DNA from 3 places in the Effusibacillus dendaii genome. Region 2 is predicted to be linked to each of the others. Evidence: riboswitches for the same ligand, from Rfam matches in the RefSeq annotation. Region 2 holds a riboswitch; each other region holds the start of a gene.
The links. A riboswitch is a leader RNA that binds a small molecule or an ion and turns the genes downstream of it on or off. The one in region 2 is predicted to bind cyclic di-AMP.
Positions count from the first base shown of each region.

Region 1: linked by a shared signal. The riboswitch ahead of skT53_RS16330 (C40 family peptidase) and the one ahead of skT53_RS18330 (C40 family peptidase) in region 2 are both predicted to bind cyclic di-AMP.
Region 3: linked by a shared signal. The riboswitch ahead of skT53_RS16320 (Na-translocating system protein MpsC family protein) and the one ahead of skT53_RS18330 (C40 family peptidase) in region 2 are both predicted to bind cyclic di-AMP.

Region 1 covers NZ_AP023366.1:3,073,420-3,075,684, reverse strand. The annotation lists gene skT53_RS16335 (AAA family ATPase) at 1-366, shown strand, start outside; partial or broken gene skT53_RS16330 (C40 family peptidase) at 449-940, opposite strand; cyclic di-AMP (ydaO/yuaA leader) riboswitch at 965-1,093, opposite strand; gene skT53_RS16325 (APC family permease) at 1,147-2,265, opposite strand, start outside.
Region 2 covers NZ_AP023366.1:68,718-70,982, forward strand. The annotation lists gene skT53_RS00340 (alpha/beta hydrolase) at 1-640, shown strand, start outside; cyclic di-AMP (ydaO/yuaA leader) riboswitch at 713-839, shown strand; gene skT53_RS18330 (C40 family peptidase) at 840-1,721, shown strand; gene skT53_RS19055 (IS3 family transposase) at 1,797-1,934, opposite strand.
Region 3 covers NZ_AP023366.1:3,070,990-3,073,254, forward strand. The annotation lists gene skT53_RS16310 (nitroreductase family protein) at 1-260, shown strand, start outside; gene skT53_RS16315 (hypothetical protein) at 352-546, opposite strand; cyclic di-AMP (ydaO/yuaA leader) riboswitch at 906-1,049, shown strand; gene skT53_RS16320 (Na-translocating system protein MpsC family protein) at 1,130-1,513, shown strand; gene skT53_RS16325 (APC family permease) at 1,717-2,265, shown strand, end outside.

The sequences.
Region 1 (2,265 bases), 450 kb from region 2:
TTTCGGCCCGAATTTATCAATCGAATTGATGACATTGTGATTTTTAATTGGCTTTCGGAACAAATATTGTTTGAAATCATTGATGTACTAACGGAACAGTTGAACAGAAGAATACTAAGATTCAACTGTCGCTTGGAACTGCTCGATTCGGCAAAAAACTTTTTAGTCAAAAAAGGGTTTGATAAACAGTACGGTGCCCGTGCTTTAAAAAGAGCCTTTCGGCAATATGTGCAACTGCAGCTTGCGGAACTGCTTATGGAACATAGTCCGCAGCAAGGATTCGTCAGATATGTTTCGCGAGGTGCCGGAAATCGGATTGAGATAAACGGCAATAAGGAAGAAATTCCGATGCCTCAAAGCGTGTAATCCGTACAATAGAAGCGGTAAAAGAAAAACAAGCTGACACCAGTTGAATACTGGCGTCAGCTTGTTCTCAAGGCATTCTTGCTTAAAACATACGTTTAACGGCCGTAATATTATTGTACCAGGAAGACCCAGGAGAAACGTTCAGATAGCCAACCTTTTTCAGGCCGCCACCTTCCTGAATCACGCGGCCATTTCCCGCATAAATACCAACGTGACTGCCATTATTGAAGATTATAAGATCTCCCGGGCGCATTTCAGCTTTCGACACAGTACGTCAGACAGAATGGTATTGAGTCTGGGAAGCTCCACTCATTTTATACCCCAATGCGTGATGATAAATATAAGCGGTATAATTGGAGCAATCGAAACCGACCTGACCGCGGTCTTCATTATGTCCCCATACATACGGAGTTCCCAGCTTGCTTTCTGCTACCTGCAGAACTGCATTAACCTTTGTCTGGTAATCTGCATCAAGAGGCGCAACCGGTTGTATATTGGTATCAAAGCTAACTCCCGGCGGTAATTGTGTGGATGTTGCCGCAGCATTGTCAGGTGCTGCAAATGCCGGAATCATCACCGATGTCGCGATACCTAGAAAACATCTCCTCTCTGAAGCCTGCGAGGTTAGCTGACGGATTCGGGTAAAGAGGATTACCCTGCCACTAATGTGGTTTCACCCCAAAAAATGGGTCCCCCGCGCTCGATTGAGCTTCGGCTTATTTTTAACAAATGATAGTACACCATGACATTATGTAAACTTCATTGCACAATGTATGGTAGTTACTCCTGCAAATGGTACGGCAGGGTTGCCACAACGACATCCTTTCGGCCGAAAAGCATCGCGCGGATTCGAAATGCGGATTGATTGTGAAGCAATCGCTGCCAGAACTTTTTGGGCACAAACTGCGGCAACAACACCATAACCGTACTTGTTCGGTTTAAACGGCAATCAACCCGTTCTACAAATTCCACAAGGGGTTCAACGACGGTTCGATATCGGGACACGAAGGTCACAAGCCGAACCCCGGGGTTCCATTGTTCCCATTTTTTCTCCATTCGTTCCGCCTCTTCCTCAGAAAACGCCACGTAGAAAGCAACTACTTTAGGAGAGAGAGTCTTTGCGTAAGCAAGGGTCGATGCGACGACTCGGTGGATTCCCGCAACCGGCACGATTATGACAGATTCTTTTTGAGGGAGCGGATCGTTCAAATCAAATCTCAGCTGCTTTGCAACCGCCTCGTAATGCTTGTGGATCTTTGTGATCAGCCACAGTAAGAGTGGTGTCACGACAACGACAATCCATGCGCCTTCCGTAAACTTGGTAATGCTGAATATTAATACCACAGCAAAGGTCGCGGCAGCCCCAATTCCGTTGATAAGTACTTTTCGCTGCCACCCCCTGTTCCTTTCTCTTACCCATTTAAGCACCAGCCCGCTTTGTGCCATTGTAAATGACAAGAAGACACCGATCGCGTAAAGCGGGATGAGCAGATCCGTCTTCCCACGGAACAAGATGAGCAGCAGACTGGCCAATATCCCCAATGTAATAATTCCATAGTTAAACGCCAACCGATCTCCCCGATTGGCAAACATACGGGGAAAGTTTTGATCCTGCGCCATAATGGAGGCCAAAATCGGAAACCCGTTGAAGCTGGTATTCGCCGCTAATGTCAAAATGAGCATCGTGGCAATCTGTATAACGAAGTACATACTCCCTCGACCGAACGCATTTTCCGTAACCATCGATAATACGGAAGTATTCCCTGTTGGATCAGGATATACGCCGTAAACCAGAGACAGAATCGTTACCCCGCCAAAGATCACTGCCAACAAAGTCCCTAACATTATCATAGTAAGCTTCGCATTGCGCTGGGCCGGATTTCGAAAATGCGGAACGGC
Region 2 (2,265 bases):
GTCGGGCGGCAGACGCGGCCATATTGATCAGTTTCAGCAGTATGTAGATTGTCTAAAGAACTGGCTGCTGGAAGTGAGTCGGGAAGTTGGCGATCGGCCGATTTTTCTGTTGGGTCATTCGATGGGAGGGCTTGTCACCATCCGGCTTTTGCAGCATCCGAATGCCGAGCAACTGCCGATTCGGGGTGCTGTTGTGACATCTCCTTGCCTGCGTTTGCGAATGCGGGTTCCGAAGTGGCAGCAGAAGTTGGCGAAACTGCTGTTGCGAATTGCACCAAAATTGCGAATACCAAACCGTATTCGAGCGAACGACGTGTGCCGCTCGGAGGCGGTTGCCAGCCAATACCGGCAGGACCCGAATATGGAGTTTCGCGTTTCCGTGCGTTGGTATCACGAACTACAGAAAGCGATGAAAGATGCACTGCTGCAGGCAGGATCTGTGAAACACCCCCTCTTGATTCTGCAGGCGGGGGCGGATCGGCTCGTGGATCCGGAAGCGGCCATCGTATTCGCGGAACGGCTTACGGTAGTGGACCGATCATTAAAACTGTATCCGGGACTCTATCACGAATTGCTAAACGAACCGGAGCAAGAGGTGGTATTGGGAGATCTCACAAATTGGATCAAATCCAGAAAATAGGCCGAAAGAACTAGGTTATTACGGCAAAAGTCTATTGAAGTTCGACAAAATAGCTGATAACTTAATAGAGTAAGAAAAAATTTGCCGAATCTGACAACTGTCAGTACGGGGGAACTATTTTTTGGGGTGAATCACACACGTGTAGGGGACCTCAACCCGAACCCGACAACTAACCTCGGAGGCAACAGGAGGAGTCGCGTTGAATAGGCATTTGGCATCTCTAGTTTTTGCGGGGGCTGTTTTTTCTGCATCCCTCGGCATCGCAAACGCGCAAACGGTGTCGTCCGACACAGCGGCGTCAGCATCGACTACAATGTCAACGGTGAAAGAACCATCACCTTCATCGACGCCATCCGCAGCATCTTCGTTACCGGATGTAACGAAACAGACGCTATCACAAACCACGTCGTCACAATCTTCAACCGCATCGCCTGATACAAAATCAGCTCCCGCTTCCACTCCAGAGCCATCGGAGAATATTCTGGCGTTTGGGTCACAAGGAGATAAAGTGACTGCGATTCAGCAGCAGTTACGGATTTTGGGATATTTCACATATCCTTCAAACACTGGTTATTATGGTGAATTGACTGAAGGTGCCGTGAAAGCATTCCAAAAGGACAACGGAATTGAAGTAACAGGCAAAGTGGGCCCGACAACCGCCAAAATATTGGCAGACGTGGCTGCTAAAAACGAGGCGAATTGGAAGCAGTCAAACGCTGCCAAATCTTCTCAGTTGATTGATACGGCTGAATCGTTGATCGGCACGCCTTATGCTTGGGGCGGTACCAGTCCAAGCGGGTTCGACTGTTCCGGTTTTGTGAATTATGTTTTTAAGAATACAAAAGGTATTCAACTGGGCCGCACCACTGGAGATATGTATTCGGAAGGCACACCGGTCACTGATCTGCAGCCCGGAGACCTTGTATTCTTTGCCACGTATTCCTCGGGACCGTCACATGTAGGCATCTATGTGGGTGACAACCAGTTCATTTCGTCGACCGATTCCTACGGAGTCAAAATCGACAGCCTGAGCAATTCGTATTGGGGCCCCCGATATTTGGGCGCAAAGCGCATCGGTTAAACTACAGAAAAATTAGCAAAGCCTGATTAAATCGTCATAACCCCGCCCAGTGGAGAAGAGTACAAATAGAAAGATTTAGGCAGCGACCGTTTCCCGGTATTTAACCGGGGAGCGGTCGCTAAGCTTTTTCTGAAAACGATTATGGTTTTGGAAGAAAATATAATCTTCTATGTACTTGATTCGCTTCAGATAGTATGCGAGGGTTTGATAAATAGATTTTTTCTGTCTTTAAGTGGGAAAAGAAGGACTCGATACAGGCATTATCCAGACAAATTTGTTCTGCGTGAATGGCTACCCGATAGGTCGAGCTTTTTGAGTTTCGATTGAATACCTTGGAAGTGTGTTGAAACCCTTATTTGGAATGGAGGAACCACCCCTACCCTTAATATCTATTATAAGAATGCGGCTTTTCCAGTTCGTGTCTCTAATAGTATAATAAGTAATTATTACTCGATCGTAAAAAGAAACTGCTGCCAGTGTCGACTCCAAGGAAACCAAATACTTTTATAGGTTCATCAAGGGAAGCTATCGACCTGGCAGATGC
Region 3 (2,265 bases), 450 kb from region 2:
CGATCGCATGTGGGTATATCTGGCTTGCAGCGGTAGAACTGGGACTGGGTGCGGCATTTGGGGCGGTTCATCATACGCAGGATGCGGAGGAATCAGAGCGGAGAGAGACATTTGTGCGCAGCGCTCTATCTATTCCGGATGATCGGCGCATTTTGGCTATCCTCGGGTTCGGCTATTCCAAGCAAAATCCGGTGCCAAAGCAAATGTATCCGCGAGAAACCGTTGTGTTTTACGATAAATTTGGCAAAACAAACCCGTAATGGTTGGAAGAGGATCGCACGACACTACCGGTATAATTGGAAAAAAGCGGCCAACCGTCTTTCGGTTGACCGTGGCGGGAAGTGTTCTCGATTAGCGAGGAGCTGTACGATGCAGGTTGCGCAACGCTCTGCCAATAAACACAAGAGCATCGCCCATCTCTGCTTCGGCAGCTTCAACTCCAGTACGGGTCCGAAGAAACCGTCTTGCTTCTCGAAGTTCTCTGATGGCTCTTCTAAGATTGCGACGTGCACGCCGTCTGCGGGCTGCATTCCGTTCTGTTGCCATTCCTGTTCACCCCCCGAGCGCTGTATTCAAACCGCGATCGTTTTTGACCAGCGGTTTACTCCAGTAAATGTCGGTTTGCGCGCTATTGAACCGGGCGTATTAAGGATTTCGGCAGGAAAAACGGATAAATCCGCATTTGTTATCAAGGGTAAAGACGATTGGCGCCGTCTACCTAACTGATGGAGCTGGCGGATATTTTTCGATGGGTGGAGCTTAATGAGAAATGACGAAAAAAAGAGATACCATAAGAATATAAGTGATAAATAATCTTTTTATATTTATTTGAAGTCTATTTTGAGTCATTTTTATGAAAAACACATGTCGCAAAAATCTTAAAATCCAAGTATTATCGTACCAACAATTCAATCTAGCCTAATCTTGTTTTACAGCAAGAGCGGAGGAACCAATCAAGTGGGGTTAATCCTGATTGATCAGGAGGGATGAGATACACTTCTCTGCCATCCTACCCGTCAGCTAACTTCGTCGGCTAAAGCAGGGAAGGTCCAAAAGACCTATCCAGTATTCGTTGTGATGGTCTTTTTTGTTTTGTGCAAGTAACACCGCTCGGAAAGAGGTTTAGATTTTGGCGCAAACTACAAAAAACAGGCTGGAAGCAGAAATTAGTGAATCCTACATTAAACTTCAAAGGGAAATTTTGGGGCGGGGTCCGCAGGAAACAAAGACATACATCATTCGAGACATGGTGATTGTTCGAATGAAAGGTGTGTTGACACATGAAGAAACCCATCTTGTACAGTCGGAAAAAGGGAAACAGCTTGTCAAGGCGATGCGCAGGATCTTGCGGGAACAATACAGTCAGGATACGGAAGGAATCATCTCACGCATTACGGGGTGTCAGGTTATCTCCAGCCATAGTGACGTAAGCACGAAAATTGGCGAGCAAGTGGAATTGTTTATTTTAGATTTGGATCTGGAAAAGAAGTTGAAGGAAAAAACTGAACAGTGACCATGTCAGGAAGACGGAATACAGGGACCCCCGAAGCGGGATCCGGGTATTTTGTAAGCCTGCGGGCTCGTGGAAGGTTTCGATGTGTCATGTGACATGTAGGAATCGTGCGAGAAACCGCAGGCTTATGTTTTTTCGGAAATGATAGCAGTCGATTTTGGGGAATCCTATCGAAAGACAGAGCCTACGGGAGGCACAGAACTATGCCTAGTCAAACACTTAGAAAGATCCTGTTCGGACGACCATTAAAATCAAGCGAGGCAGAAGCTGAGAAAATGCCCGTGTGGAAGGCGCTGCCGATTTTGTCGTCAGACGCTCTTTCCTCTGTGGCATACGGCACGGAGCAAATTCTCTTGGAACTGGCGACTGTTGGGGCTGTAGCCTTCTCCTTTTCATTGCCGATAGCAGTAGCCATTATCATTCTGATCGCCATTTTGGTCGTAAGTTATCGCCAGGTGATCGATGCGTATCCGCGAGGAGGCGGCTCTTACATGGTCGCCAAGGAAAACCTGGGACTCATGTGGGGACGTCTTGCGGGTGTCTCACTGTTAATCGATTACACGTTGACGGTAGCTGTTTCTGTAGCAGCCGGAGTTCAGGCGCTTACGTCTGCTTTTCCGGCAACGGTGCCTTACATTGTCCCGATCGCGATTGCCCTTGTTTGGATAATGGTCTGGATGAACCTGCGAGGAACGTCTGAAGCGGGTACGGTTTTCGCGTTTCCAACCTATCTGTTCATCTTTTGCATGCTG